DNA from 3 places in the Nitrospirillum guaranorum genome. Region 1 is predicted to be linked to each of the others. Evidence: riboswitches for the same ligand, from Rfam matches in the RefSeq annotation. Region 1 holds a riboswitch; each other region holds the start of a gene.

Region 1 (10,099 bases):
GGCACAGGCGAGGGTGCCGCTGGCCGACAGGCCGGGGTCGAAGAACAGCCGCCGCCCGATCTCCGCCAGCGCCGCCGCTTGGCGGCGCACCTCCGCCCGGCTCAGTCCCTGCGCCGTGGCGGCGGGGGCGCCCCCCAGCCACCCGGCCCCCAGGCCCAGGAAAATCGCCGCACCCAGCGCCACCCGGCCGTACCAGGGGGTGCGTTTTTTCCGGTGTGCGTATAAGACCTTCAGCAAAAGCGGACCGACGAAGAAGGGGAACATCATGGCAGTGGGCATGGGGCGGGGCGGAAGCTTGCGTCAGGGTGTGGCCGCGGTGGCGCTGGCCGCCGGCATCATGGCAGGGCTTGGTGACCGGGCGATGGCGGCGGGTGACGCCGCCGGCCCCGACGCGGCCTTGGCGAAGATCAAGACCGTGGTGGTGATTTACGCGGAAAACCGCGGGTTCGACAATCTGTATGGCACCTTCCCCGGCGCCAACGGCATCGCCAACGCCCCGCCGGATAGCCTGGCGCAGCGTGACCGCGACGGGTCGGTCCTCAAGGAACTGCCCCCCATCTGGAAGGGCCTGACCGCGCGCGGCGTGACGCCGGAGGTGACCCAGGCCCAGACCGAGCACCTGCCCAACCAGCCCTTCGCCATCGACGATCCCCAGGGCTTCAACCTGGGCCAGGGCGTCGTCACCCGCGACCTGGTGCACCGGTTCTATGAGAACCAGATGCAGATCGACGGCGGAAAGAACGACAAGTTCGTGGCGTATGCCGACAGCGGCGCCCTGGTCATGGGTCATTACGACGGCGCCAAGCAGGCCATGTGGACGCTGGCGCGGGAATACACGCTGGCCGATAACTTCTTCATGGGCGGCTTCGGCGGGTCCTTCTTCAACCACTTCGTCCTGATCTGCTCGTGCGCGCCCTATTACCCGCATGCCGACCAGGGCCCGGCCAAGGGCTCGATCTCGGTGGTGGAGCCCGACCGCGTCAGCCTGACGCTGGCGCCCAACTCACCCAAGTCGGCGATCGAGGGCGTGCCGAAGTTCGTGAACAGCGGCAACCTGACGCCCGACTTCTATGCCGTGAACACCATGCAGCCGCCCTTCCAGCCCAGCGCCAACAAGCCGGCGCAGGGGGGCGATCCCGCGCTGGCGGACCCGGCCAACCCCACCACCCTGCCGCCGCAGACCATGACCAACATCGGCGATCTGCTGAGCCAGAAGAAGGTCAGCTGGGCCTGGTACAGTGGCGCCTGGCAGGCGACGCTGGACCATGGCAACGCCGAGCCGGTGCCCAATTTCCAGTACCACCACCAGCCCTTCAACTATTTCGCCAGCACCGCCCCGGGGACCAAGGCGCGGAAGGAGCATCTGCGCGACGGCGGGCTTGAGGGTCAGGCCTTCATCAAGGACATCGACGCCGGCACACTGCCCACCGTCACCTTCTACAAGCCGCAGGGCAACCTGACCCAGCACTCCGGCTATGCCGACGTCGCCTCGGGCGACGCCCACATCGCCGACATCGTGGCGCATCTGCGCAAGTCGCCGCAGTGGAAGAACATGCTGGTGGTGGTGACTTACGACGAGAACGGCGGCTATTGGGACCACGTGACCCCGCCCAAGGGCGACCGCTGGGGCCCCGGCACCCGCATCCCGGCCATCATCATCTCGCCCTATGCCAAGAAGGGCTACATCGACCACACCTTCTACGACACCACCTCCATCCTGCGCTTCATCACCCGCCGCTTCGACCTGCCCAAGCTGGAAGGCATCAAGCAGCGCGACGCGGCCCTGGCCGCCAACGGCAGCCCGGCCCTGGGCGACCTGACCGGGGCGTTGGACTTCGCCCAGAAGTAAGCGGGCGCCGGGTTAGGGTTTGAGCGGAACGGGCGCCGGCGACGGCGCCCGTTCCTGTTTGTGGTGCGCGTGAAGGTTGCACTTGCGTTAAGAACAAATCAAGAACATCATGGCCGCCGCATCATGACAGTCGGAAAGGGAAGGCGCTATGACGGCGTTGGCGCAGCGATGGTTCAGGGCGTCGGATCAACCGACGGCCCATGGCTTGGCGTGTAATGACAATGGCGTGAGCCTGGCGGGTATTCCATTGCTCCGGCGGACGGCGGCGGGCTTTGAACCCCAGCCGGCCGCCATTCTGCAGCCTTTGATCGCCGCCGCCTATGGCGTCTCCGATCCCGATGTGGTGCCGCTGATTGGTCGGCTGAGGGTCGTCGCGCGGGCGCTTAACGACCGGGATGGCGCTCGGACCAGGATCGCCGCTGTGCACCTGGCGTTGCCGGATGTCGATGACGCTGGCGTTGACCGCTTGTTCGGCATGTGTGCGGACTTGGCCAAATACGATCCCGCCCAGCCTAGGGATTGGCATGGGCGTTGGGTGCGGGTGAATGGTTCGACGCCGGATGTTTCCCTGCTCTTAGCCGCGAATTTCAAGCCGCCGCCAGGCGGGCTGGACGACCACTCGCGGCCCGCACTCCTTTTGGATGCAGCCTACAATGGAAAATACCACGACTTTATCGTTGACACTATGGCGGCATATATTCGCAACACCGGCGGGCGCGCGGAAACGAAGGTCTCTTTTGTCGGTGTTGGAGGCGTAGTTGCTATTGCGGATTTAGTTAGTCAGCCACCTGGTCGTCGCCCCGTTGTTGTCGAGGTAAAGACAGGAGTCGATCCGCAATTCACACCTGCGCAGCAAATAATATATCCACTGCTGGCGTTAGGTGGACACGCTTGGTCATTCGATGGGCGACTCATAAAAATGGGCCTGCCCATGGGGGAACCCCTGCCACGTCTGAATGTCTATTCGTATTCGCTCATCGGTCCTTATACCGAACCCGTTATTGAACAACTGATACCAGATTTTGTTAAGTTAGCTGGCTTAATGGATAATCTCGGAGGTTATTTATGACGGGCCGAGATTCTGACGATGACGACGCCTTCTTCACTGGATTGCTGGGCAATATGATCAGGACCCCAGAGCTTGCTGTGGATATGGCGGATCTGTTGGTTCGCCATCGATGTGGGGTGGAGCGGGCACAGCTATGCCGGCCGTGGACGGCCGCCGATGAAGGCCCCGTCTGGCTCGTGCTGAGCGCCCGGTTCACGTTGCCAGAGGATGAGGGCAATGAAAGCCAGCAGAAGGTGGTTATCCGCAAAGCGGACGGCGCCATCCTGGTGTTCATGAAGCCGCTGTATTGGAAGGTCCCGGCGGACATCGCCCAGTCATTCCAAGGCCCGCCGCGCTGGACTCCGCCAATGCCGCCCGGGGATACCTCTGAAGACGAATCCTAGAAGGCGTACTTCACCGTCAGGCTCAGCACCGGGTACCAGCTGTAGTCCTTCACATCGTCGCGCAGTTCCTGGCGTTCGGCGTCCAGGCGGTTTTGGAAGTCGGGTGTGGTGGTGACGGGTCCGCTGGCGTCGAGGGAAACCCTGGGCGTGCCGTGGTACATGGCGCCCAGGTCGACGCCGAAGCGCCAACGGTCAGCCACCGCGCCCTCATAGCCCACGCCGATATAGGGGGCGAAGCGGTTGAAGGCGATCTTGCCGTTCAGGCTGCCGACCTCGTTCGCGGTATAGGTCATGCCGTGGATGGTGTAGGTGGCGTTCCGCGGCGTGCCCTTCAGGTCGACCTCGTTGAGGTTCAGCCGCGCCCCGGCGGTCACGCGCCAGCCGTCGCCGAAGGGATGCAGGTCGGCCAGCAGGCCGAAGGACTCCAGCGTGGCGTCGCCGTCGTAGCGCACATCGCGCACCGTGTGGTTGGCGGAAAAGCTGAAGCCGTTGGCGTTCAGGCGCAGGCCGAAACGGTCGTCGAAGCGGGCGCCGATCTCCGCCCCCAGGCCCAGGGTGCTGACCACCGGGCCGACGCTCAGCAAGGGGGCCCAGCCCGCCGGGGTAGAGTCCGCCGGGGTGCCCGTCTGCGCCTGGGCGCCGTGGGCGAGGCACATGGCCGCCAGCGCCAGTGTGGCGGCCAGGATGCGGGGGGCGGTGCGGCGAGTGGGCATCGGCGTCGGGCTCCATCACGGGGCATGCGGCACATCACATGCGGCACTTCAATAGGATGGGCGCCCGCCGTGTTCCGTCGGGAAACGGAGGATCATTTTTGGGACAGCTCGGTACCACCTTCGGCGAGGCGGATATCCGAAGCTGTAGCGGTGCCATGGGCGGGGTACCGCGCCGGTTGGGGGCTCAGGATTGAAGGTCCTGGGACCGAGGCCTTGACAGGGGGCGGCCGGGCGCCTGATCTGGCCCGGCCCTTTGACCCCTGTCGCCCGAACGGATGACCATGCCGCTGCTGCGGACCCTGCCCTTGAGCACGCTGGATGACGCGGCCTATGCCCGCCTGTGGCCCCTGCTGGATGAGGGGGAGCAGGTGCGGGCCCGCCGCTTCGTGTTCGAGGCCAACCGGCGGGAATATGTGGCGGCGCACGGTTTGGCCCGGCTGTGGCTGGGCCGCCTGCTGGGTCGGCCGCCGGCGGCGCTGGTCTTCACCCCCCTTACGCCGCAGGGCAAGCCGGGGCTGGTGGGGGCGCCGGTGGGGCTGGACTTCAACCTGTCGCACACCGACGGCCTGGTGGCCTGCGCCGTGACCCTGGATGCCGGCACGCGGATAGGCGTGGATGTCGAGCGCGGCGACCGCCGCATCGGGGCGGAGGTGGCGACGGCCATGTTCGCGCCCGAGGAACTGGCTTGGCTGGATGCCCGGCCCGCCGGGCGCGGCGGGCCGGACCTGGTGACCTTCTGGACCCTGAAGGAGGCCTACATCAAGGCCTTGGGGCTGGGCCTGTCGCTGCCCACCGACAGTTTCGCCATGGCACCCGACGCCATAACGCCCCATGGCCCCGCGCTGATCCGCCACGACGGGTCGCTGCCGCCGGGCCAGGCCTGCCGGCTGTGGCGGCGCGACCTGCCCAGCGGTCACGCGGTGGCCGTGGCCTGGATGGGCCCGGTCGGCCAGCCCCCCGCCGACCTGGGGATGGAGGAAGGGCTGGCCGACCTGTGGTGATCAGAAAACCTTACCAACCGTGAAGCGGACGGAGCGGGGCTCCAGCGGGTGGACATGCAGGTCGCCGACGCCCTCCGCCGGTTCGCCCTTCAGCCGGTCGGTGTAATAATAGTCGGCGGCGTCATCCTTGCTGTCGAAGACGTTGTAGAGGCCGACGCCGAAGCGCAGGCCGCCCTCCAGCGTATAGTTGGCCGTCAGGTTCCACTCCTGGCTGCCCGACGAGCGCACGCTGTTGTCCTCGATCAGTGGATGGGCGCCGAAGTAGCGATACTCCACGCCGCCGCTCCATCCCGTCTCCTGGGGACCCAAGTCCCGCAGGTATATCGCCAGCGAGCCGATCAGCTTGGGCGCGTCGGGGATGAAGCTGCCGGCCGGATCGCGGTCGGTGTAGCGGGCATGGCTGAAGGCGACGCTACCGTAGAACTCCAGCCAGCCGACGGGGGCGTAGGTGGTGTTCAGTTCCAGCCCGCGCCGGCGGCTGGGGCGGCCCGCCTCCGTCTGGCCCACGTCGGCGTCGTAGGTCAGCTCCGACACGAAATCCATCTGGAAGGCCGTCAGGGTGGCGGTCAGGTTGGGCAGCAGGGTGCTGCGGATGCCCACCTCCTCGCCGGTGGCCTTGGCCAGCAAGGGCGCATCACCCCCATTGGCGCCTTTGGGGGTGACGCCGCGCACGTCGTCGCTGTGAAAGCCGCGGCCGGCGCTGACATAGACCTCCGTCCCCTCCCACAGGGTGGCGATGGCGCTGCCCTTGGGCTGGAACAGGCGGGCCGCCACCACGCCGGCGTTGCTGCCGTGGTCGGTGGCGGTCAGATAGTCCTCGCGCACGCCCACGACGGTGCGCAGCCAGGGTGTCCAGTGGCTGGTGGCCTGGGCATAGGCGCCGCCACCGGCCTCCCGGACGTTGTCATCGCTTAGCAGGGCGTGGGCCACGCGGGCCTTGGTCGCCCGCAGATCCACATGCACATCATCGAAGCGCGCGTCCAGGCCGGTCACGATCTCATGATCCAGGCCCAGCAGGCTCACGGGCCGGCTGTAGCTGACGGCCCCGCCGGCCACCATGCGGCTTTCATTTTGGGCGTGCTGGTCACCGTCGACGGGGTTGTCCAGGAAATGGGTGAAGTTGTTCCACAGCGTCAGCTGGTTGTTGATGACGTAGGCATTGGCCGTCACCTGACCGCCGGCCAGCCAGCCGGCCTCTACCGGCGTGGCGAGGGTGCCGGACAGGCTCATGCGCCGCGCCTGGCCGCCGTCCGTGGGGTCCAGGGTGCCATAGCGGCCGATCAGACCCTGCGCGATGGCGCGTTCCGGCTGGTCGGTGGTGGCGTTCCACAGCGCGCGGTAGTACATGGCCGTGACGCTGAAGCCGTCGTCCCGCTCCCCCTGGCCGTAGCGCAGCACGGCGTTGCCCTTGCGCAGGTTGTCCGGGTGGTCCCAGGGGCCGTCATAATGCACCAGCTCCCCACCCGCCATCAGCTGCCCGGCGCCCACCGCCGTGGTGCCGGCGGCGAAGGCGCGCCGATAGCCCAGCGTGCCGGCCGTCAGCGCCACCTGGGCCGGAATCTGGTCCAGATAGCCCATCTGGATGGAGCCGACAGCGGAGAAGTCGCCTTGCGCCGCGAAGTAGGGGCCCTTGGTGTAGCCGATGCCGCTGGCGAGTTCCGGAATCACGAAGTTCAGGTCGGTATAGCCCTGGCCGTGCGCGTGGGTGCGCATATTCACCGGCATGCCGTCCACGCTGGTGGCCATGTCGGTGCCGTGGTCCAGGTTGAATCCACGCAGCAGGTACTGGTTGGCCTTGCCCTCACCGCTGTGGCTGGTGACCACCAGGCCGGGCACCGTCTCCAGCATCTGGCCCACGCGATAGGCGGGCAGCAGATCCAGTTCCTCCTTCACCACCACGCCCTGGCTGGAGGTGGCGGCCGTGCCGATCAGGTCGCGGCGGGCGGCGGTGACCACCACGTCGTCAAGGGTGGCGGGGGACGACGCGTCGCCCTCCATGCAGGCGGCAAGGGCTGTGGGGCTGCTCAGAAACAGCAGCGGTGTTATTATTCCGGTAAAGAAACGACCCATGATTTGTTGGCCTCTGGCAACGTGACACGTCACCACGGGCCAAAGAATGGGTCACCCAACCCTCGGCCTGGATATTCCCAAACGGCCGGGACGGCGGACGCCCTCTCCCCATCGGTGCACCCCGCCCAATGTGCCCGTGCGTGACCACGGCGTGACGGCAGGTCTCCTGGCTCACGGGTCGTCACCCTGGCACCGCCTTCCCGGTTTCCCAGTGGCTTCGGTCCCCGCCCATGATATCGCGCGGGGATGGTGTCGGGCTCGCCGTTCACAGTTGCGGGGGCAGCCGCGGCATCGGGGAGGGGATCCCCACCGCGTTCCCTTTTCATCCCGCCCGGTCGGAGCGGGAACCGTCAGGGCTTTTCTACGGGGAATTGCAGGCGCGCGCAAACGCGATGTCGCGGCGCGGGGGTGAACACCCTGGCGCACAAGCTTGGCGGTTGTGTGACAAGGCCCACCCGCGCCGGGGCATGGCAGCAATACGGGGCGGTTCGAGCGATTTCCCTTGTACCTGGGACCGGTCACAGCCACTTATGCGGTCTTAAGGAATGGATGGCATCATCCGTTCCCATGCCGGGCCGCTGGGCCCGGCGGTATCCCCCGGGTGGCGCGTAGCGGTGGCGGCCAAATCGCCCCTGTAGCACCCAGGGCATACTCGACCTTCTGACACATGCCTGCCGGCACGCGCCCGGGCAAGGGCTTGACCGCGATCCGCGGCCGCGAGAAACAAACGCGGCCGGCGCGTCGCCCTGGGATTCCAAGACATTGACCGCTTTCGACACCCTTTCGCTGCGGCCTGAGATTCAGGCCGCCCTGGCCCAGCTGGGCCATCACACCGCCACCCCCATCCAGGCGCGGGCCATTCCCCATGCGCTGGAGGGCCGCGACATCCTGGGCATCGCCCAGACGGGCACCGGCAAGACCGCCGCCTTCACCCTGCCCATCCTACAGCGCCTGGGGGCCGCCCCCTCGGCCCTGCCGCTGCGCATGCCCCGCGCCCTGATCCTGACGCCGACGCGTGAGCTAGCGGTGCAGATCGGTGAGAGCATCACCAACTATGGCGTGGGCCTGAGGCTCAGCCACACCGTCATCCTGGGCGGCGTCGGCCAGGGCAGCCAGGTGAAGGCGCTGGCCAACGGCATCGACATCCTGGTGGCCACGCCCGGCCGCCTGCTGGATCTGATGACCCAGGGCCACGTGCGCCTGGACAAGGTCGAGGTGCTGGTGCTGGACGAAGCCGACCGCATGCTGGACATGGGCTTCATCCACAGTCTGAAGAAGATCATGGCCAAGCTGCCGGCCAACCGGCAGACGCTGTTCTTCTCCGCCACCATGCCGGCCGACGTCTCTGAATTGGCCAATAAGATGCTGCGGGACCCTCTGCGGGTGGAGGTGACGCCCGTCTCCACCACGGTGGAGCGGATCACCCAGAAGGTGATTTTCGTCCCCGCGGCGGAAAAGCGCCACGTGCTGGTCGACCTGATCCGCGGTGATGCCGGCATGCAGCGCAGTATCGTCTTCACCCGCACCAAGCATGGCGCCAACCGCGTGTCGGCCCAGCTGGAGCAGGCGGGCATCGAGGCTGCCGCCATCCACGGCAACAAGTCACAGAACGCGCGACAGAAGGCGCTGGACGGCTTCCGTGCCGGTGCCGTGCGGGTGCTGGTGGCGACCGACATCGCGGCGCGCGGCATCGACGTGGACGGCGTCACCCACGTGGTGAACTTCGAGCTGCCCAACGAGCCGGAGACCTACGTCCACCGCATCGGTCGCACCGCCCGCGCCGGCGCCTCCGGCGTCGCCGTGTCGCTGTGCACCGCCGATGGCGATGAGCGCGTCTATCTGCGCGACATCGAGAAGCTGATCCGCAAGTCCATCCCGGTGGGTGAGCGGCCCGAGGCCACGCCCCAGGCCGCCGCCGCCCCGGTGAGCCGTCCGCCCCTGCCGGCCCGCCAGCCGCGCAACGGCGGCGGCAATGGCGGCCGTGGACAGCCGCGTGGCCAGCGTGGCGCCGAGGGCCAGGCCGAAGCCAGGCCCGCCCGGGCCGACGGCCAGCGCCCCGCCCGGACGGAGGGCAACCGTCCGCAGGGCCCGCGCCCCCCGCAGGCGCCGCGTCCCCAGGGTCCGCGTCCTGAAGGGGCGCGCCCCGATGGCGCCCGTCCGCAGCAACAGGCGCGCCCACAGGGCCAGCGTCCGGCCCAGCCGCAGGGGCAGCGCCCCAACGCCGCCCGCCCGGCGGCACCGCGTCCCGCCCAGGATGGCCGGGGCACCCAGTTCTCCAGTTTCGTGGCGGCCTTGAACGCCAACGAAGATCAGCAGCCGTCGGCGCGCGAGGATCGCAACCGTCCGCGCCGCCGCCGCTGATCCCAGTCCGGGTCCCAAGTCCTGGTCCCAAGTTCTGGTCTTGATGGTTCTTTAGGAAGAGGAGGTCCCCATGGGCCGCAGCAGCAAGCCGAAATCCAAGTCCGTCAGCGAATTCGTCCTGTTCGACGTCCTGTACGATGACGGGTCGCGGTCGTCCAACCGTCGCGTTCCCTCGTCCGAACTGGGCGGCCTGGATGGTGACGAGCCCGCCCGCGCCATCATCGAGGCGCAGGACCGCGAAATCGCCGCCATGTCCGGCAATCCGCGTGGCCGAATCAAGTCGCTGACCCGCTCGCCGGTCCGGTAAGTCGCCGGTCGGGTAAGCCTTGGGCTGATCCATCCGCATCGCCGACGCGTATTGAGAAACGTCCCGTGCCCAGGTCCGGGGCGTTTTTCTTTTTTGGCTTCGCGGGGGAAGAAAAGGCCATGGGAACAGTGCTGCGCCAGGCCGCGATCTACGCGGCGACCCTTATCGCTTTCCTGGCCCTGGACGCCGTCTGGCTGACCCGCATGGTCGGGTTTTACCGCCAGGTGATGGGCGACATGGTCGCGCCCCAGCCGCGCCTGGGGCCGGCGGCCCTGTTCTACCTGCTCATGGCGGGCGGCATCGTGTTCTTCTGCGTGGAGCCGGCGACGCGGTCGGAGGCTCCGTT
Region 2 (10,099 bases), on a different contig from region 1:
GGCGGGGCCGCTGACCGCCCAGGATCCCAGGGCCAGACGCGCCGCGCCCATCAGCGCCGGCGGCGCCAGGACGAAGCCCAGGCGCACCCCACCCAAGCCGAAGAACTTGCCGAAGGACCGCAGGATCACCAGCCCCGGCGCGCCCGCGTGGCGGCAAAGACTGCGCCCGGGGTCAAGGTCGGCATAAGCCTCGTCCACCACCAGCCAGCCGCCGCGCGCGGCCAGCCGCCCCGTCCAGTCCAGCAACGCGTCCGCATCCCAGGTGCGACCGTCGGGATTGTTGGGGTTGCACAGCACCACGACATCGGCGGCCTCCGCCGCGTCATCCGGCGCCGCCACCTGACGCACGGCGTGGCCGGCGGCCGACCAGGCGCGGGCGTGGTCGCCATAGGTGGGGCCGACGATGGCCACGGCCCCGGTGGCACGCAGGCGTGGCAGGACCTGGATCCACAGCTCCGATCCCGGCGCCGCCACCAGGCTGTCCGGCCCCGGCGCGCCATAGGCCGTGGCCGCCGCCGCCAGCAGCGCCCATAGGGCGCCCCGCGTGGGCAAGGCCGTCCAGGCGACGGGCGGAAGGGGGGGCAAAGGATAGGGCCAGGGGTTGATGCCGGTGCTGAGATCAACCCAGGGGCCGGGCACGTCGGGGAACAGCGCCGCCGCCTGGGTCAGGTCGCCGCCATGACGGATCTGGCTCGGAGGGGTGTGGATTTCGGACCTCATCATGCTAAACCCCAGACATCATGACCGTCTTCCCCACCCTTTACCCCGCCCTGCCCTGGCTGGCCCTGGCCGCCCTGGCGCTGGAGGCCCTGCTGGGCTATCCCGACGCGCTGTATGCCCGCATCCGCCATCCGGTGGTGTGGATCGGCGCCCTGATTGGCCGGCTGGACCGGGCCTGGAACCAGGCGGGGCGGCCGATGGCGGGACGCAAGGCCGCCGGCATCGCGGCCGAACTGGTGCTTGTGGGCGTGGCGCTGGCCGTGGGCGTCTTGCTGCAATCCCTGCTGGCGCGGCTGGGCGGGCTTTGGGGTACCCTGGCGACGGGCCTGGTGGCCAGCAGCCTGCTGGCCCAGCGCAGCCTGCACCGCTTCGTCGCCGCCGTGCCGCGCGCCCTGCGCCAGCGCGGGCTGGAGGGTGGGCGGGAGGCCGTGGCCCACATCGTCGGCCGCAACCCGGCCAGCCTGGATGAGGCGGGCGTGGCCCGCGCCGCCATCGAAAGCCTGGCGGAGAATTTTTCCGACGGGGTGGTGGCGCCGGCCTTCTGGCTGGCGGTGGGCGGGCTGCCGGGACTGCTGGCCTACAAGGCCATCAACACCGCCGACAGCATGGTGGGCCACCGCACACCCCGGCATGAGGCCTATGGCTGGGCGGCGGCCCGGCTGGACGATGTGGTGAACCTGCCGGCCTCGCGCCTGACGGCCCTGCTGCTGATCCTGGCGGCCTGGACGCGCGGGACGGCGCCGGCCAAGGCGGCGCTGGCCGCCGTGCGCCGCGACGCCGGCCATCATCGCAGCCCCAACGCCGGCTGGCCGGAGGCCGCGATGGCGGGCGCCCTGGGCCTGCGCCTGGCAGGCCCGCGCACCTATGGCGACGTGCGGGTGGACGATCACTGGATGGGCGACGGCAGGCCCGAGGCCACCGCCGCCGACATCGACGCCGGACTCAGCCTCTACCGCCGCAGCCTGGCCCTGCTGTGGGGCCTGGCGCTGGTGTTGGCGCTTTAAACTCCTCATCGCTGGAACAGCACGTCGGACACTGGATGCCGCTGTTCCCAGTGGGCGCGTTCCAGTTCGGGCACATCGTCCGACTCGGCGGGATAGCCGATGCAGAGATAGCCCACCAGGCGCCACGCGGCCGGCACCGCCAGCAGGCCATTCATCACCTCCGGCCGCAGGATGGAAACCCAGCCCAGGCCGATCCCCTCCGCCCGCGCCGCCAGCCACAGGGTCTGGATGGCCGCCACGGCGGAATAGGCCAGGGTCTCGGGCATGGTGCGGCGGCCCAGGCCGGCGCCCTGCGCCGGGTCGGGGTCGACGAACACCGCCAGGTGGCAGGGCGCCTCGCGCAGGCCCGCCAGCTTCAGGCTGGCATAGAGGCGGGCGCGATCCTGCGCCTGGGCCGCCAGCGCCTCGGCGTTGCAGCGCTCGAACTCCGCCCGCACGGCGGCGCGGCGGGCGGGATCGTCGACGCGGACGAAACGCCAGGGCTGGCTGAGCCCCACGGACGGCGCCAGGCAGGCCAGGTCCAACAGGCGTTCCAGCAGGCCATCCGGCAGCGGGTCGGTGCGGAAGCGCCGCACATCACGCCGCCAGACCAACAGGTCGCGAAAGTGGGACCGAAAGTCGGCGTCGAAGTCGGGGCATGGCTTGTCAGGAGCGGTCATCGGCTGATGGCCCATAGCGCGTCGAGGTCCAGGTGGCGTTCGGCGGCGATGGCCAGTTCATCCAGCGCCGCCTCCACCGTGCCATCATAACTGTCGAGGCCAGGAGCGGCGTTCCATCGCCGCAACCAGGCCGCCCGCTGGGCGTCATGGCCGAACAGGCCGTGGACATAGGTGCCGGCGATGCGGCCATCCGGGCTGACCGCCCCTTCCGCCGCCGCCCCGCCGCCCCCGGTATCCAGGTGCAGCAGGGGGCGGGCACGGTCCGGTCCCTGGGTCACGCCCAGGTGCATCTCATAGCCCGTGAGGGCCGACCCGCCGGCGGCGTCACGGCCCGTCACCGCCCGCAGGGTCTTGGCCGGGGCCAGCACGGTTTCCACGTCCAGGTAGCCCAGACCGGCGGCGGTGCCGGGCGGCCCCTCGATGCCGTCGGGGTCGGCCACCGTCCGGCCCAGCATCTGATAGCCGCCGCACAGGCCCAGAACCCAGCCGCCCCGGCGCACATGGCCCGCCAGGTCGATGTCCCATCCCTGCGCGCGGAGGAAGGCCAGGTCGGCCAGGGTGGCCTTGGATCCCGGCAGGATGACGCCCTGGGCGTCGCCCGGCAGGGGCCGGCCGGGGGGCACCATCGCCACCGTCACCCCCGGCTCCAGCCGCAGGGGGTCGAGGTCGTCGAAATTGGCGATGCGCGACAGCATGGGCACGGCGATGCGCAAGGGCCCGCCGGCGGCGCGTTTCGCCCAGTGGGCCAAGTCCATGCCATCCTCGGCCGGCAGGCGGGCGGCGGCGACCTGGTGCGGCATGACGCCGAAACAGGGCCAGCGGGTGCGGGCCTCGATCTCCGTCACGCCCTTTTCGAACAGCCGGACATCACCGCGGAACTTGTTGATGAGGAAGCCGCGGATCTGGGCGCGATCCTCCCCGTCCAGCACGCCATGGGTGCCCACCAGGCTGGCGATGACGCCGCCCCGGTCGATGTCGCCAGCCAACACCACCGGCACGCCCGCCGCGCGGGCGAAGCCCATGTTGGCGATGTCGCCGGCGCGCAGATTGGTTTCCGCCGGGCTGCCCGCCCCCTCCACCACCACCAGGTCGCACTCCGCCCGCAGGCGGTGGAAGCTTTCCAGCACGGCCGGCAGCAATTCCCCCTTGCGGCGCTGGTAGGATGAGGCTTCGGCATTGCCCAGCACCCGGCCGCGCAACACCAGTTGCGCGCCCACGTCGGTCTGCGGCTTCAGCAGCACCGGGTTCATGTCCACCGAGGGCGCGACACCGCAGGCGCGGGCCTGCAGCGCCTGGGCGCGCCCGATCTCACCCCCATCCGACGTCACGGCGGCGTTGTTGGACATGTTTTGCGGCTTGAACGGGCGCACCCGCAGGCCGCGCCTGGTGTAGGCCCGCGCCAGGGCCGCCACCAGCAGCGACTTGCCGACGTCCGAACCGGTGCCCTGGATCATCAGGGCGCGGGCGCCCCCGGCGGTGCGGTCGGCCATCAGAAGTCGATCCCGCGCTGCGCCTTGATACCGGCCTGGAAGGGGTGCTTCACCGCCTGGAATTCCGTCACCAGGTCGGCGGCCTCGATGATCTCGGCCTTGGCGTTGCGGCCGGTGACCAGGACGTGGGTGTCGGGCAGGCGGGCGTTCAGCCCGGCCAGCACCTCGGCCACGTCCAGATAACCGTAGCGCAGCACGATGTTGATCTCGTCCAGCACCACCAGGTGGTACTGCGGGTCGGCCAGCATGCGCCGCCCCAGGTCCCAGGCGCGGACGGCGGCGGCGATGTCCCGCTCCTTGTCCTGGGTGTCCCAGGTGAAGCCCTCGCCCATCACATGGTGATCGATCAGGTCGGAAAAGCGCGTCAGCGCCGTCTGCTCCCCCGTCGCCCAGTTGCCCTTCACGAACTGGATAAATCCCACCCGCAGGCCATAACCGGCGGTGCGCAGCATCATGCCCAGCGCCGCCGTGGTCTTGCCCTTGCCGGGGCCGGTGTGGACCATCAGCAGGCCCTTCTCCCCCGTCGCCTGGGCCACGCGGGCGTCCTGCACGGCCTTGCGCTTCTGCATCTTCTCGCGATGGCGGGCGGCTTCGTCGTCCGGGGACTCAAGATCGGCCATGGCAACCTCCTTCCGCTCTTATTTCACTTTCAGGGGCAGGCCCGCCACCGTCAGGAACACCTGCGACGCCGTGGCCGCCAGGCGCTGGTGCAGGCGGCCGGCATGGTCCCGGAAGGCGCGGGCCAGCGCGTTTTCCGGCACGATGCCCATGCCCACCTCGTTCCCCACCAGGACGGTGGCGCCCACGCGGGCGGCCAGCGCCGCCTCCAGCCCCGCGACGGCGGCGGCCACGTCCCGATCGGCCAGCATGACGTTGGTCAGCCATAGCGTCAGGCAGTCGACCAGGACCGGCCCATCGCCGCCGGCGGCCAGCGCGTCGGCCAGATCCAGCGGCGCCTCCACCGTCGTCCAACCGGGCACGCGGTCAGCCTGGTGCCGGCCGATGCGGTCGCGCATCTCGTCATCCCAGGCCTGGGCGGTGGCGATATAGGTCCAGGGACCGGGCAGCGCGGTCACCAGCCCCTCGGCGAAGCGGCTTTTGCCGGAGCGGGCGCCGCCCAAGACCAGGGTGACGCCGGGGACGGCCATGTGCTCATGCGTCATCAGTCAGTTCCATCCCACCCGGTCTCACGCAGCGGTGGTACCAGAGGCCAAGACCGGCCGGAAGGAGGGGATTGCCTGTCGACGAGACCGAGGGGCCGCGAGCCCATGGGGCCCGCGTCGCCGCTGACCGGTTCCGCCGGGACACCCCGCCCCCGCGACCCTGCGCAATACCGCCGGCGGCAGGTCTCCTGGCTCACGGGTCAGGGCGCCGGCCCGGCCTTCCCAGGTTCCATCGGGAACCCAGTGGCCATCCCCCATACGGGGCCCCGTACGAGGGCGGGCGGCGCTCACCGTTCACAGTTGCGGGGGCAGCCGTGGAGTCGGATGCCGGGCATCCCCACCACGTTCCCTTTTCATCCACAGGCGTGCCTGTGGAACCGTCGGCGACGGCAGCCTTACGGCAATCGTTCGCGCCGGGCAAGGGCGGCATCGCGGCATTTTATCATAAATATGCAACGGCCAGGCCTTAGGGCTTGACCTTGAGCGCAAAGGTGTTAGGCATAGACCATAGAGCCTATTACCTATGAGATAGGTTGTTCCGCAGCATGGTCCGCCCGCCGCTTCTTCCCCTGCCGCGCCCACTGGTGTTCGGCCTCGCCCTCTGGGCCATCGCCCTGGTGGCGATCGAGGCGCAGGTGATTAGTGGACGGTTCGTTTCTGAATTCCACATCTACGCCGAGGCCACCTGGGCCTGGTGGCAGGGTGCGGAGATTTACGAGGACGGCATCAACGGCTTCCTCTACCTGCCGTCCAGCGCCGTGCTGTTCACTCCGTGGGCCTATCTTCCGCCGCTGTTGGGGGATGCCCTGTGGCGCCTGAGCCTGCTGGCGGTGTGCTGGTGGGGCGTGGGGCGGCTGTGCCGCCTGCTGGCGCCGGCGGATGGCCGGGGCGTGGATTGGCAACGGCTGTTCGGCGTCGCCCTGCTGGCGGCACTGCCCATTGGGGTGGTGGATCTGCGCGGCGCCCAGACGGAATTCCTGATGCTGGGCCTGATGCTGGCCGGCCTGGCCGACGTGGCGGAAGGCCGGTGGCGCCGTGCCGCCTTCCTGCTGGTGCTGGCCGGCGCGTTCAAGCCCCAGGCCCTGGCCCTGGTCATGCTGGCCTTCGCCCTGTGGCCCCGCCTGCGCCTGTCCCTGGCGCTATGGCTGGCGGCGGCGCTGGCCCTGCCCCTGGCGCACTGGGACCCCGGCTACGCCCTGGGGGAATACGGCCAGCTTGTGCGCAAGACCATGAGCAGCGCCAACCCCGGCGGCGGTGTCTGGCACGATTTCGCCAATGGCCTGGCCACCTTGGGCCTGCCGCTGGATCTGATGGCGCAGACCGCCATCCGCGCCCTGGCCGGCGTCGCCGTGCTGATCCTGGCGCGCGGCACCGTCAGCCGCCTGCCGGCCCCCAAGGCCGCCGCCACCGTGGCGGCGCTGATGGTCACCTATCTGCTGTTGTTCAACCCACGCACGGTCCTGGGCCATTTCGGCGACATGGCGCTGGTCGCCGGCGCCCTGGCGGGCTGGGAATTTCATGTCCGTCGCAATCGCGCGCTGGGCTGGGTGCTGGTGCTGTTGTGCTTCGCGCTGACCACGCACGTTTGGACACGGGGCCTGCATCTGGCCACCGCCACGTGGTTCAAGCCGTTGCTGGCCTGCGGATTCGGCCTGTACGTGGTGGTGCGCTGGGTACCTTCCCTGCCCGACCGCCCCGTCGCAGGGGGTCAGGACGCCGCCCGGGATACAGCGGGGGAGAGCCTGGCCATCCAAGGCTGATCGCCTTACATTCCCTTCGCCAACGGCGCAGTGACGCAGGCCACAGTTTTCCGATTTGGCGGCGATTGGTCGCGGCATGCCTAAATTCGAACCGTTGCGTATCGAAGTAGGTTCCCCTGAACCATCAAGCGCGTTAATTGTTTTGGGCTGTGCCGGGCGGGGGGCGACCTCGGCCCCTGGGCGTAGCGTTGCATTTTTCCGCATCGCATTGCCGGAGCCCCGTCCCCATGTGGATCGTCGCCTACGCCCTGAGGCGCCCCTATAGTTTCGCCGTGCTGGCCGGCCTGATCACGCTGCTGGGCGTGCTAAGCCTGTTCAAGATGCCCACGGACATCTTCCCCGAGGTGGAGATCCCCACGGTCACCGTGGTGTGGAGCTACTCGGGCCTGGACGCGCAGGAAATGACCGGCAAGATCACCGCCTTCGGTGAGCTGGCCATCATCAACACCGCCGACAACGTGGCGGAGGTGGAGTCCGAGACGTCCAACGGCGTGGGCATCATCCGCACCACCTTCCAGCCCGGCGTGAACATCGACCTGGCCATCTCCCAGATCTCCGCCATCTGCCAGACCATCCTGAAGCGCATGCCCACGGGCACGCAGCCGCCGCTGATCGTGCAGTACAGCCGGTCCTCCGTGCCCATCCTGCAGCTGGCGCTGTCGTCCGACACCATGTCGGAGGCGCAGCTGTACGACTACGGCCGCATCACCATCCGGTCGCAGATCAGTGACATTCCCGGCATGCGCCTGCCCCTGCCCTATGGCGGCAACGCGCGCCAGATTATGGTCGACATCGACCCGGACAAGCTGCGCAGCTACGGCCTGACCCCCAACGACGTCAACAAGGCCATCACCGCGCAGAACCTGAACCTGCCGTCCGGTACCGCCAAGATCGGCGACACCGAATACCAGGTGGGCCTGAACAGCTCGCCCATCGCCGTCGACACCTTCAACGACATCCCCTTGCGCGACGTGAACGGCCGCACCGTGTTCATGCGCGACGTGGCCAATGTCCGCGACGGCGCCGCGGTGCAGACCAACGTGGTGCACGCCGACGGCCAGCCCGCCGTGCTGCTGACCATCATGAAGCTGGGCGGCGCCAGCACCCTGGCGGTGGTGGACGAGGTCATGCGCCGCCTGCCGGAGATCCGCAAGGCGGCGCCGGAGGGCATGCGCATCCAGCCGCTGTTCGACCAGACCACCTTCATCAAGCACGCCATGGAAGGCATCCAGCACGAGGGCCTGATCGTGGGCGCGCTGGTGGCCATCCTGATCCTGCTGTTCCTGGGCGGCTGGCGCAGCACGGCCATCGTGCTGACCTCCATCCCGCTCTCCATCCTGACGGCCGTGGCCGTGCTGTCCATGGCCGGCCACACCCTGAACGTGATGACCCTGGGCGGCCTGGCGCTGGCCATCGGCATCCTGGTGGACGACGGCACCGTGGCCATCGAGAACATCCACCGCCACATCGGCATGGGCAAGCCGCTGCGCCAGGCCATCCTGGAGGGCTCGGACGAGGTGGCCTTCCCGGCCCTGGTTTCGACCCTGTGCATCTGCATCGTGTTCGTGCCCATCTTCTTCCTGCACGGCATCGCCAAGTACCTGTTCTCGCCCCTGGCGCTGGCCGTCATCTCCTCCATGCTGATGAGCTACGTGCTGTCGCGTACCCTGGTGCCGGCCATGGCCGCCTGGCTGCTGCCGGCGGAACTGCGCGGCCATGGCCATGGCGAGGACGGCCATCCTGGTCACGTGATACCCCCGACCGGCGTGGCCGGCGCCTGGGCGCGCTTCCATGCCGGGTTCGAGCGCGGCTTCGAGGGCCTGCGCCAGCGGTACCTGCGGGTGCTGGGCGGCGGCCTGTCGCGGCCGTGGATGGTAACCGGTTTCGCCGTGGTGCTGCTGGTCTGCGCCGCCGCCACCATCCCCTTCGTCGGCACCAACTTCTTCCCCGAGGTCGACGCCGGCCAGTTCCGCCTGCACGTCCGCACCCCCGCCGGCACCCGGCTGGAGGAGGCGTCGCGGCAATTCGGCGCCATCGAGCGGTCCATCCGCAAGATCATCCCGCCAGAGGAACTGGGCCTGATCATCGACAACATCGGCCTGCCGGACCCCGTGAACCTGGGCCTAACCGACAGCGTCACCGTCAGCTCCGCCGACGGTGAAATCCTGGGCGCCCTGACCGAGAAGCGGTCGCGGCCCACCCATGAGTATGTCGAGCAGATCCGCGCCATGGTGGCCAAGGATTACCCGGGGGTGGAGATCTTCCAGAAGCCCGGCGACATCACAAGCCAGATCCTGAACGGCGCCGTGCCCACCCCCATCGACATCCGCATCATCGGCACGGCCCGCGGGCCCAACGCCCTGATCGCGGAAGACCTGCGCCAGCGCTTCAAGAACATCCCCGGCCTGGTGGACGTCACGCTGCGCCAGGTCACGTCCACGCCGGCCTACCGCATCGAGGTGGACCGGGCCCGCGCCGCCGAGCTGGGCCTGACCCAGAACGACGTGGCGCAAGAGGTGCTGGTGTCGCTGGCGTCCTCGGGCGTGGTCAATCCCAGCTACTGGATGGACACCAACTCGCTGGTCATCTACCCGGTGGTGGTGCAGTCGCCGCAGCGCCTGATGGCCTCGGCCGAGGATCTGCTGAACACACCCATCCATTCCACCCGGGTGACGACGCCGGTGCTGCTGCGCAACGTGGCCAAGCTGGTGCCCAGCAAGGTGGCCGCGGACATCAGCCGCACCTCCTTCGCCCCGCGCTATGACGTCATCGCCAACGTCTCGGGCCGTGACCTGGGGGCGGTCGGCCGCGACATCAAGGCGGCCATCGACGCCGTGCGCCCGCAGCTGAAGCCCGGCAACCGCATCGAGATGGGCGGCCAGATCAAGACCATGGAACAGGCCTACGGCGACATCGCCGCCGGCATGGCCCTGGCCGTGGTCTTCGTCTACATGCTGATGGTGGTCAACTTCCAGTCGTGGCTGGACCCGCTGATCGTGCTGGGGGCCACCCCGGCCGCCATCCTGGGCGGCGCCGTCATGCTGCTGCTGACCGGCACCACCTTCAGCGAACCGGCCCTGATGGGTATGATCATGGTCATCGGCGTGGCCACCGCCAACAGTGTGCTGATGGTGTCCTTCGCCAACCAGCGGCGTGAACAGGGCCTGACGCCCCTGGACGCCATGGCGGAGGCCGGCGGCGCCCGCCTGCGTCCCGTCATGATGACGGCGCTGGCCATGGTGCTGGGTATGATCCCCATGGCCCTGGCGCTGAGCGAGGGTGGCGAGCAGAACGCCCCCTTGG
Region 3 (10,099 bases), on a different contig from region 1:
CTTTCCGACGGTGCACTTTCGGGCGACTTGGGAGAAGTGATTCCAGCACGGTTCGACGACGGCTTCTACCAGTTTGAAGTCGCGTTTGGCGGCAGGTGGTGCCGGGAGCAGGGCGTCCTTACCATCTGGGCTGAATCCGGAATCTGGGAATTGACTTTGCTTATAAATAAGATGCCGCCGGATCATGCGCCAACCTTTTATATAAATGATCGCCGTACCGTCCCGACATTCTCCATGACTGAAGATCGCCTAGAGGTTAAATTCCAGGCTGAGGCTCGGGGCGGATTCTTTACCGTGAAGATCGTCCCCAGAAGCACCTTCATTCCGGGCCTGGATCAACCGGGAACGGCGGATTACCGCTCGCTCGGTGCTTATGTTTTTAACATGGGCAAGCTCAGACGATTGTAATCCATGCGATAATAATTTGTCGACGCTTTGCATATCCTCACTACCGGAATTGCAAAGCGCCGGCGTTCCCCGTAATCGACATCCGATGTGGGTGGAAATATGCGAAGCGCTCCGGCCGAGGCATTTATTTGGTTCCTGTTTTCAGTCCCTTGCCTTTTTTGCGCGCATCCCACCTCGGCACAGGAAAAGGCTGTCCTGCCACAGACCCTGAATGTTCTCGAATTTGGGGCGGATCCTGCTGGCAAGCAGGATAGCGCCACCCCAATTGAAGCAGCTATTTCCGCTGCCTGCGCCAAAAGCAAAGCGGTTTCGCCAAGAACCATACATATTCCGCCTGGGTCATATAGCATATCCCACACAATCAACATAAGCTGCGATGATTTATCAATTGAAGGATCGGGAAAAGGCGTGACGACTTTATTTCCGACATCAAGTGGCGACGTATTCTTTGTGAAAAATAATGAAAAAAGCCCACGCCTGTATTCTGTTAATTTTCGGGATTTTCAAATTTATCGTACAGACGATCCGAAATCAGGCGCAGGTATTCATTATCTAAATGTTGTAGGGGGCAATATTGACCACATTTCCGTCGCCGGTCAATATATTGGCATTGAAATTGAATCCTCCCTTAGTCTGTATTTCAATGATGTCAATCCAGGCGGCAACAACAAGAGCGAGGGGTCACGGCTTTGGTGGGTGCACCGGTCCGGTCCCGATGGGGACAATCCATCAGAAAACTTCGTTGTGAACACCAATTCCCGTGCACAGCAGCGGGGAACCTACACTTACGGCATCCTGATCCAGGACACCGACGGCTTCAACATGGCCAACTATCATGTGGGCTTCACTAAAGGTCCGGCGTTAGAAGTGAAATCTCAATATCCTGGCGATGTCGCAGTCGGATTAACATTCTCCAACGGCGGCTTCGATGAGGCTCAATATTGTATCCACTCCACTCGAGCCCCTGGCGACACCGGCAATCGTGGAGCGTGGAGCTTCAACGGCGTGCTCTGCGAGCTGTCCGACCTAGATGGCTTCTACAATGACGACCCTCGTCTGACCAACGTCATCGCCATCGGATCCGCCTTTTTTCTGAACGGCCGTCACGGCTTAAATCTGTCGGCCGGCTCGGGCTTCAAGTTAGGTCAGTCCATCTTCAGCGCCAACAACCGCGAGAACCACGGCGGCGACCATGTCATGCTGTCGGGCACGGTAACCGACGTCAATCTGGACGGCAGCAGCTTTGTTCGAAGCGATGGGCGCAATCCCGTGGATTACGACGTGGTTCTGGCTGACCGCGCCGACCAGATTAGCGTCCAAGACGTCAAGCACGCGGGCGCCACCAAAGGGGATATCGATAGCCACGGAAGCGGCCAATATATCGCCCTTTCCGCCGTCTATTCAGGCCGTAGCACTACCCTGGGCGCCGACAGGTTAGCCCTGGCCGGGACGACGCCCCCCATCGGAGGTAGGCGGCTGGAGGCGGGAACATGCGCCGCCGGGATCGCCGTCGTCGCGAGCGCCCAACCTTCCATGGCGGCAATCGCCAGTCCCGCCGGGACGGATGCCGGGGACGGATTCCAGATCCGGGCTTTCGTATCGGCGCCGGGAGCGGTGACGGTGAAAGTGTGCGCCATCTCGTCTGCGACGCCGGTCACAACACGTTACAACGTCCGAGTGCTGGAGTGAAGCTGATGATCGGCGACAATTCAGATACCCCCACGCACCAGCACCAGCTGGACTTTCGAGGAAAGTCGAGGCTCGCCCACAAAGCCATCGATCGCCGCCTCCGACCCGGCGCAGTTTCGCCGGAGTGATAGTATCCTTTCGCCCTGGTCGGGGGGATAATAGGAAGTCTGGTTCGATGCCGGAGCTGCCCGCGCAACTGTATGCGGTCAATGTTGACCCACAGCCGGTCCCCAGTTGGACCTACGGTTAATGCCACTGGTGTGGACCTTGGGTCTCGACCGAGAAGGCAGGGTCGGCGTTATAATCCGCAAGCCAGGAGACTTGCTATCGCGAAGGCCCACGTCCAATCTGCCGGGATGACGGAGAAAGGGAATATCGCCATGGTCCTCCTCCCACCGAGGTTTCGTTCGCGCACCTTCCATTCGCTGTCCGCTAGAGCAAGATATGATCTTTCGTCACTGCGGCTTGCTCATAACCTGTTCATGGTAGAGTGGATTTAAACGATCAAGTGGCTTTACCTGATCGCGTTCCGCTCAAATCGGGATTATTGGCCGCATCACGCGTCGCGTCCCACCCGCCCCACTGCCGACCGAAGTGCGTCCCGTTATCCGCCTTTCGCTTGAGAGCCCCGCACATGCCGACCCCCACCGCCAAAATCCCCGCCACCGTCATCACCGGCTTCCTCGGCGCCGGCAAGACCACGCTGATTCGTGGCCTGCTGCAGAACCCCGGCGGCCGGCGCCTGGCGCTGATCATCAATGAGTTCGGCGATGTCGGCGTCGATGGCGCCGTGCTCAAGGGCTGCGGCGACGAGACCTGCCCGGAGGACCGGGTGATCGAACTGGCCAACGGCTGCCTGTGCTGCACGGTGGCGGATGATTTCGTGCCGGCGCTGGAAACGCTGCTGAACCGCGCCGACCCGCCGGACCACATTATCATCGAGACCAGCGGCCTGGCCCTGCCCAAGCCGCTGGTGCGCGCCTTCACCTGGCCGGCCGTGCGGTCCCGCGTGACGGTGGACGGCGTGGTAGCGGTGGTGGCGGCCGACGCCGTGGCGGAGGGCCGCTTCGCCCCGGATGCCGAGGCCCTGGCGCGGCAAAAGGCGGCCATGGAGGCCGGCGACGCCACGGTGGAGCATGAGACCCCCGTGCAGGAGGTGTTCGAGGACCAGGTGCTGTGCGCCGACCTGATCCTGGTCAGCAAGACCGACCTGGTGGACGAGGCCGGGCTGGCCGCTGTGGCCGAGACGGTGAAGGCCCTGCGACCCGCCGCCCCGCCACTGGTGCGCGTGGCCCATGGCGATGTCGACCCCGACGTGCTGCTGGGCCTGTCGGCCGCGGCGGAAGCCGACCTGGACGCCCGCGTCAGCCATCACGACAACGAGGAAGAGCACGACCACGACGACTTCACCAGCTTCGTGGCCGAACTGCCGTCCCAAGCCGATCCCGAGGCCCTGGTCCGCCGGCTGGTCGAGGCGGCCCAGCGCTTCGGCATCCTGCGCCTGAAGGGCTTCATCGATGTGCCGGGCAAGCCCATGCGCCTGCTGGTCCAGGGCGTGGGGAACCGTATCCAGACCAGCTATGACCGGCTGTGGGCGCCGGACGAGGCGCGACGCAGCCGCCTGGTGGTGATCGGCGAGACCGGCATGGACAGGACGGCCATCGAGGCGGCGCTGGCCGCCTGACTGGCAGCGGGTGCGGGGCGTGGACGCAAAGCGGCCCTATCCCCCATCCCCCTGCCTGTTGACCAATCCACCTGTTGAATTGACGGCGTATAGGGGCTAGAGCGGCATAACGCTCGCTTTCGTCTTTCAGTGTCGTCACACGGGTTCCGCCCCTCCCATGCACCTGCTGCCCACCCAGGCCGAGGATCTGCTGGCGTCCCCCCAAGCCGAGGATTTGGGGCAAACGCCGGCGGACTGCGTGCTGTTGTCCTTTTCCGACAGCGACCTGTCCTCGGTGGCCGCCGCCTACCACGCCCTGGGTGATGTTCCCTGGCGGCCGACCTTGCGCCTGGCCAACCTGATGCGCCTGGGCCATCCCCTGTCCGTCGACCTGTATGTCGAGGCGGTGATTTCGCGGGCCCGCCTGGTCGTGCTGCGCCTGAACGGCGGGACCGGCTATTGGCGTTATGGGCTGGAGCAGGTGGCACAGACCTGCAAGGCCCGAGGTATCCCTTTGGCCGTCCTGCCCGGCGAGGCCAAGGCCGATCCCGGCCTGGACGCCGCCGGCACCGTGGACCAGACCGCCGCCCGCCGGCTGTGGCGCTGCTTCGTTGAAGGCGGGCCCGAGAACACCGCCCGGTTCCTGGCCGAGACCGCCCATCTGCTGGGCCGGCAGCCACCCGCCACCCTCTTGGCGGGCGAGCCCACACCCTTGCCCCGATACGGGCGGCACGAGACGTGGCGCGCGCCCATCCCTGTCGAAGGCCCGCCTGCGGCGCTGGTCTTCTACCGATCGCACCTGCAGGCCGGCAACCTGGCGCCCCTGCACGCCCTGGCCGACGCCCTGGCCCGGCGCGGCCTGGCGCCCCGCCTCTATTATGTGGCCAGCCTGAAGGAAGGCCCGGCCGCCCAATGGCTGGCGGCCGAACTGGCGGCCCTGCGGCCAGCCGTGGTCCTGAACGCCACCGGATTTTCCGCGCGCCAGGGTCCGGAGGACTCATCGCCGCTGGACGCCCCCGGCGTGCCGGTGCTGCAGGCCGTGTTGTCCACGGGCACGGAGGCGCTGTGGGAAAAGGCCCGCGCCGGCTTAGGCCCGGCGGACCTCGCCATGACCGTGGTGCTGCCGGAAATGGACGGTCGGCTGCAAGGCCCCGCCATTGCCTTCAAGGCGGCGGCCGACTGGGACCCCGCCCTGGAATACGCCCCGACCTTGAGCCGCCCCCGTGCGGACCGGGTGGACGCGCTGGCCGACAAGGCGGCCGCCTGGGCCCGGCTGGCCGCCACCCCGCCGGCGGAGCGACGCGTGGCCCTGGTGCTGTCCGACTATCCCGCCCGCGGCGGCACCGGTCTGGCGCTGGGCCTGGACACGCCCGCCAGCACCCTGGCCATGCTGGCGGCCCTGGCCGGCGCCGGCTATGGCGTGGCCGGCATGCCGACCGATGGCGCCGCCCTGATGAGCGCCTTGCGCCGGCCCCTTGACGGCGACGCGCCGGGCCTGAGCCTGGGCGATTACGCCCGGCTTATGGACCCGGCGGCGCTGGCCGCCATCACCGACCAGTGGGGACCGCCCGAGGCCGATCCGCTGGCGCGCGGTGGCGCGCTGCGCTTTCGCGTCCAACCCTGCGGCAACCTGCTGGTGGCGGTGCAGCCCAGCCGGGGCCAGGGCGTCCTCGACAGCGCCGCCCACCATGACCCCGATACCCCCCCCAGCCACGGCTACGCCGCCTTTCACCTGTGGCTGCGCCATGTGGTGGACATCCATGCCCTGGTGCAGGTGGGCGCCCACGGCACCCTGGAATGGTTGCCCGGCAAGGCCGTGGCGCTGTCCGCCGACTGCTGGCCTGAGCGACTGGCCGGCCCCCTGCCCGTCCTCTACCCCTATATCGTCAGCAATCCCGGTGAGGGCGTACAGGCCCGCCGCCGCCTGGGCGCGGTGCTGGTGGGCCACCTGCCGCCGCCGCCGGTGCCGGCGGGCTTGCATGGCGATCTGGCAGCCCTGGAGCAGGCACTGGATGAATATGCCCAGGCGCAAAGCCTGGACCCGCGCCGCCTTCCCACCCTGCGGGCCCGCATCCGCGACCTGGCGTGGGAGGCCGGCGTCACCCGTGACCTGAACCTGCCCGCCGATCTGGTCACGGGCGACCTGCCCGACGAGGCCCTGGCCCGGCTGGATGCCCACCTGTGCGACATCAAGGAGATGCAGATTCGCGACGGCCTGCATGTCTTCGGGGCGACGCTGGACGACGGCGCCCAGGCCGCCTTCCTGGCCGCCATGGCCCGCTTCCCCCGTCGTGACCGGCCGGCACTGACCGAGGCGCTGGCCCGCGACCTGGGCCTGGGCGGCACGCTGGAGGACCTGTTCACCGGCGACGCCGCCCCCCCTGGCCCCATCCCATGCCGGCTGTGTTAGCCGCGCGGACCGGGGCAGCCCCCAGCGTCGGTCGGGTTCGAGCGGCACTGGACGGCCTAGTACGGGACTTGGTGGCCGGCACTCTCATTCCGTATCCGGAATGGTCAAGGGCTGCTGACGTCTTGGCTGCCCTGCGGGTCGAGGTGGCTCCCCTGTTGGCCGCCAGCGGTCCGGCGGAAATGAAGGCCCTGCTGGCCGGCCTGGACGGTCGCTTCGTCCCACCCGGCCCCGGCGGGTCGCCTGCGCGCGGCCGGGCCGATGTGCTGCCCACCGGCCGCAACCTCTACGCCATCGACCCCCGCGCCGTGCCCACGCCCAGCGCCTGGGCCCTGGGCTGGAAGGGGGCGGATGCCGTGCTGACCCGTCATCTGCAGGACCAGGGCGACTGGCCCCGGCAGTTGGTGGTCGACTGCTGGGGCAGCCCCACCCTGCGCACCGGCGGCGAGGAACTGGCCCAGGCCCTGGCCCTGATGGGCGTGCGCCCCCTGTGGGAAGCCGGCAGCGGCCGGGTCACGGGCGTGGAGATACTGCCGGCCACGGTGCTGGGCCGGCCGCGCGTGGATGTGACCCTGCGCATCTCCGGCCTGTTCCGTGACATGTTCCCGGCGCAACTGGCGCTGTTCGACCAGGCGGCGCGCAAGGTCGCCGGGCTGGAGGAGCCGGACGCCGTGAACCCCCTGGCCGCCGCCGTGCGCGCCGACCGGAACGCGCTGATGGCCGGCGGCCTGGCGGCGGACGCGGCCGAGCGCCACGCCACGGCCCGCGTCTACGGCGCCGCCCCCGGCGGCTACGGCACCGGCCTGGCGCAACCGTTGGCCACCGGCGACTGGCAGGCCCGCGACCAATTGGGCGCCGCCTATCTCGACACCGGCTGCCACGCCTACGGCCTGGACCTGGATGGCGTGGCCTTGCCCGCCCTGTTCCGCCGGCGCGTGGGCCTGGCCGATGCCCTGGTGCACATCCAGGACCAGCGTGAGACCGATGTGCTGGACAATGACGGCATGACCCAGTTCGAGGGCGGGTTCGCCGCCGCCGCTGGCCTGCTGGGCGGCGACCCCATCCTTTATCATGTCGACAGCGCCGAACCGGAGCGCATCGTGCCCCGCACCCTGGCGGAGGAGGCCACGCGCGTGGTGCGCGGCCGCGCCGCCAACCCCCGCTGGATAGACGGTCAGCGCCGCCATGGCCACAGCGGGGCCGCCAATCTGGCCCGCGCGGTGGATGGCGCCGTGGCCCTGGCTGCGCTGACGGGCGCCGTGCGATCCCATCAGGTGGACAGCCTCTATGATGCCTATGTGGCGGATGGCGAAACCTGGGCCTTCATGTCGAATAGCAACCCCGACGCCGCCCGCCAGATGCTGGACCGGTTCGATGAGGCCTTGCGGCGCGGCCTTTGGCACCCCCGGCGCAACTCCACGCCCGAGGACCTGGCCCGCCTGCGGGAGGAGCTGACATGACCGCCGCCGCCATCAACCCGCCACGCGTGCGCGGCGCCTGCCCCGGTGCCCTGGTGCCCATGGCCGTGGCCGACGGCCTGCTGGTGCGCCTGCGCATTCCTGGCGGCAGGCTGCCAGGACCGACCGCCGCATCAATCTGTGGTCTGGCCGAACGCCACGGCAACGGCCTGGTGGATTTGAGTCAGCGCGCCAATCTGCAGATCCGCGGCGTGACCGAGGCGAGCTTGCCGGCCCTGACCGACGCCCTGCGCGACCTGGGCCTGGTCAACGGCGACCCGGCGGCGGAGCGAATCCGCAACGTGCTGTGCAGCCCCACCTGCGGGCTGGATCCGGCCTGCGCGCCCGTGCGCCCCTTGGCACTGGCACTGGACGCCGCCTTGGCGGACAGCCCCGACTTGTGGGCCTCCCTGCCAGCCAAGTTCAGCTTCGTCCTGAACGGCGGCGGCCAAGCGCCCCTGGCCGACGCCGTCGGCGACATCCGCTTCGACGCCCTGCCTGGCACCGAACTGTTCCGGGTGGCGGTGGGCGGTGACCAGGCTGGCGCCACGCCCTTGGGCGCCTGCGCCGCCGACGCGGTGGTGGACACGGCAGTCACCCTGGCCCGCGCCTTCCTCAGCCACTCCGCCGGCCGCCACCGGCGTCTGGCCTCGCTGGTGGCGGCGGAGGGCGCGGCTGGCCTGGCTGCGCACATTTCCCCGGCCCCAGTGCCCATCGACATCGGTTTGCCCGGCCTGCACCTAGACCAGGTACTGGGCGCGCACGCCCGTTGGACGGGCCTGGCCTTTCCCTTTGGCGGCCTGGGCGTCGAATGGCTGGCGCTCATCGCCAACAAGACACCGGCCTTGCGCCTGACGCCCTGGCGCGCCCTGCTGCTGGAAGGGAACGGCGGTGACGACCCGGTGGATGTCTTCCAGCCGCTGGGCTTCATCCTGGCGCCGGAGGATCCCCGCCTGGCCTTGTCCGCCTGCAGCGGGCGGGGCGCCTGTGATTCGGGGCTGACGGACGCGCGGAGGGATGCGTTGGCCCTGGCCCAGGTGGCGCCCCGGCTGCTGGCGCGCGGGCATATCCACGTCTCCGCCTGCGCCAAGGGCTGCGCCCATCCCGCGCCGGCGCTGGTCACGCTGACGGCGCGGGAAGATCAGGCCTATGATGTCGGCCTGTTGGCCGCCGCCGGCGGGGCGACGCAATGGCGCGGCGTGACGCCGGCCCGCGCGACATCGCTGGTGGCGGCGCTGGAAGCTGTCTATACCCACCGGATGCGGGTGGATGAGGATCCGGCCGCCTTCATCACCCGCCTGGGCGGGCCGGCCGAACTGGCCGCCCTGGTCGAGGCCACTGTCGTCGCGTAGAGGAAGCCGCCCCCGTGTCCAGTCCCAAGTCCCATAGCCGAGGCGCGCCCCCGCAGTACGATTACATTCGCGATGGCGCCGCCATCTATGCACGGTCGTTCGCCATCATCCGGGAAGAGGCCAGGCTGGACCATCTGCCGGAGGACCTGCGCGCCGTGGCCGTGCGCATCATCCATGCGGCGGGCCTGGTGGAAACCGCGGAGCATCTGCTGTTCTCCACCGACGTCGGGGCGGCCGCCCGCGCCGCCCTGCGCGCCGGCGCGCCCATCCTGTGCGACGCCCAGATGGTGGCGCACGGCGTCACCCGCGCCCGCCTGCCCGCCGATAACGCCGTCATCTGCACCCTGACCGACCCCACCGTGCCCGCCTTGGCGGGTGAGCTGGGCACCACCCGCTCCGCCGCGGCGCTGGAACTTTGGCGGCCCCATCTGGCGGGGGCGGTGGTGGCCATCGGCAACGCCCCCACCGCCCTGTTCCACCTGCTGGAGATGATCGCGGCAGGCGCCCCGCGTCCCGCCGCCATCCTGGGCTTCCCCGTCGGCTTCGTGGGGGCGGCGGAGAGCAAGGACGCGCTGGCGGCCAACCCCTGGGGCCTGCCCTATCTGGCCGTGGCCGGCCGGCGGGGCGGCAGCGCCATGGCGGCGGCGGCGGTCAACGCCCTGGCGTCGGACCGGGAGTGAGCGGCATGAACACCATTACCCCCGGCACCCTGCCCCCTGGCACGTTATACGGCATCGGCACCGGCCCTGGTGACCCCGAGCTGATGACCCTGAAGGCGGTCCGCCTGCTGCGGTCCTGCCCCGTGGTAGCCTATTTCGCCAAGCGCGGCGGGCCAGGCCAGGCCCGGCGCATCGCCGCAAGCCACCTGGACGGCACCCATGAAGAGGTGCCCATGGTCTACCCCGTCACCACCGAGCTGCCGCCGGACAGCCCCGCCTACGCCGCCGCCATCGAGGGCTTCTTCGATGAGCAGGCGGCGCGGCTGGCCGCCCTCCTGGCCGCCGGCAAGTCGGTGGCGGTGCTGAACGAGGGCGACCCCTTCTTCTACGGGTCCTACATGCACCTGCACCTGCGGCTGGCGCACCGCTTCCGCGTGGAGGTGGTGCCGGGCGTGCCCTCGCTG

Evidence for each region. Region 1 has a riboswitch for cobalamin ahead of UAJ10_RS26895 (TonB-dependent receptor). Riboswitches for the same ligand answer to the same signal wherever they lie in the genome.
Region 2: another riboswitch for cobalamin. It lies ahead of cobU (bifunctional adenosylcobinamide kinase/adenosylcobinamide-phosphate guanylyltransferase); the one in region 1 lies ahead of UAJ10_RS26895 (TonB-dependent receptor).
Region 3: another riboswitch for cobalamin. It lies ahead of cobW (cobalamin biosynthesis protein CobW); the one in region 1 lies ahead of UAJ10_RS26895 (TonB-dependent receptor).

What each region holds. Positions count from the first base shown of each region.
Region 1 covers NZ_JAYEES010000004.1:1,157,878-1,167,976, reverse strand. The annotation lists gene UAJ10_RS26925 (cytochrome-c peroxidase) at 1-183, opposite strand, end outside; gene UAJ10_RS26920 (acid phosphatase) at 266-1,849, shown strand; gene UAJ10_RS26915 (hypothetical protein) at 2,076-2,918, shown strand; gene UAJ10_RS26910 (hypothetical protein) at 2,915-3,301, shown strand; gene UAJ10_RS26905 (hypothetical protein) at 3,298-4,014, opposite strand; gene UAJ10_RS26900 (4'-phosphopantetheinyl transferase family protein) at 4,296-5,015, shown strand; gene UAJ10_RS26895 (TonB-dependent receptor) at 5,016-7,085, opposite strand; cobalamin riboswitch at 7,225-7,452, opposite strand; gene UAJ10_RS26890 (DEAD/DEAH box helicase) at 7,848-9,446, shown strand; gene UAJ10_RS26885 (hypothetical protein) at 9,517-9,753, shown strand; gene UAJ10_RS26880 (DUF2177 family protein) at 9,873-10,099, shown strand, end outside.
Region 2 covers NZ_JAYEES010000001.1:158,030-168,128, forward strand. The annotation lists gene cobD (threonine-phosphate decarboxylase CobD) at 1-723, opposite strand, end outside; gene cbiB (adenosylcobinamide-phosphate synthase CbiB) at 741-1,724, shown strand; gene bluB (5,6-dimethylbenzimidazole synthase) at 1,730-2,383, opposite strand; gene UAJ10_RS00525 (cobyric acid synthase) at 2,380-3,873, opposite strand; gene cobO (cob(I)yrinic acid a,c-diamide adenosyltransferase) at 3,873-4,493, opposite strand; gene cobU (bifunctional adenosylcobinamide kinase/adenosylcobinamide-phosphate guanylyltransferase) at 4,512-5,036, opposite strand; cobalamin riboswitch at 5,198-5,433, opposite strand; gene UAJ10_RS00540 (glycosyltransferase 87 family protein) at 5,582-6,796, shown strand; gene UAJ10_RS00545 (efflux RND transporter permease subunit) at 7,024-10,099, shown strand, end outside.
Region 3 covers NZ_JAYEES010000002.1:599,844-609,942, reverse strand. The annotation lists gene UAJ10_RS08300 (hypothetical protein) at 1-408, shown strand, start outside; gene UAJ10_RS08295 (glycosyl hydrolase family 28-related protein) at 508-2,097, shown strand; cobalamin riboswitch at 2,209-2,440, shown strand; gene cobW (cobalamin biosynthesis protein CobW) at 2,732-3,781, shown strand; gene UAJ10_RS08285 (cobaltochelatase subunit CobN) at 3,939-6,170, shown strand; gene UAJ10_RS08280 (cobaltochelatase subunit CobN) at 6,293-7,627, shown strand; gene cobG (precorrin-3B synthase) at 7,624-8,976, shown strand; gene UAJ10_RS08270 (precorrin-8X methylmutase) at 8,991-9,656, shown strand; gene UAJ10_RS08265 (precorrin-2 C(20)-methyltransferase) at 9,662-10,099, shown strand, end outside.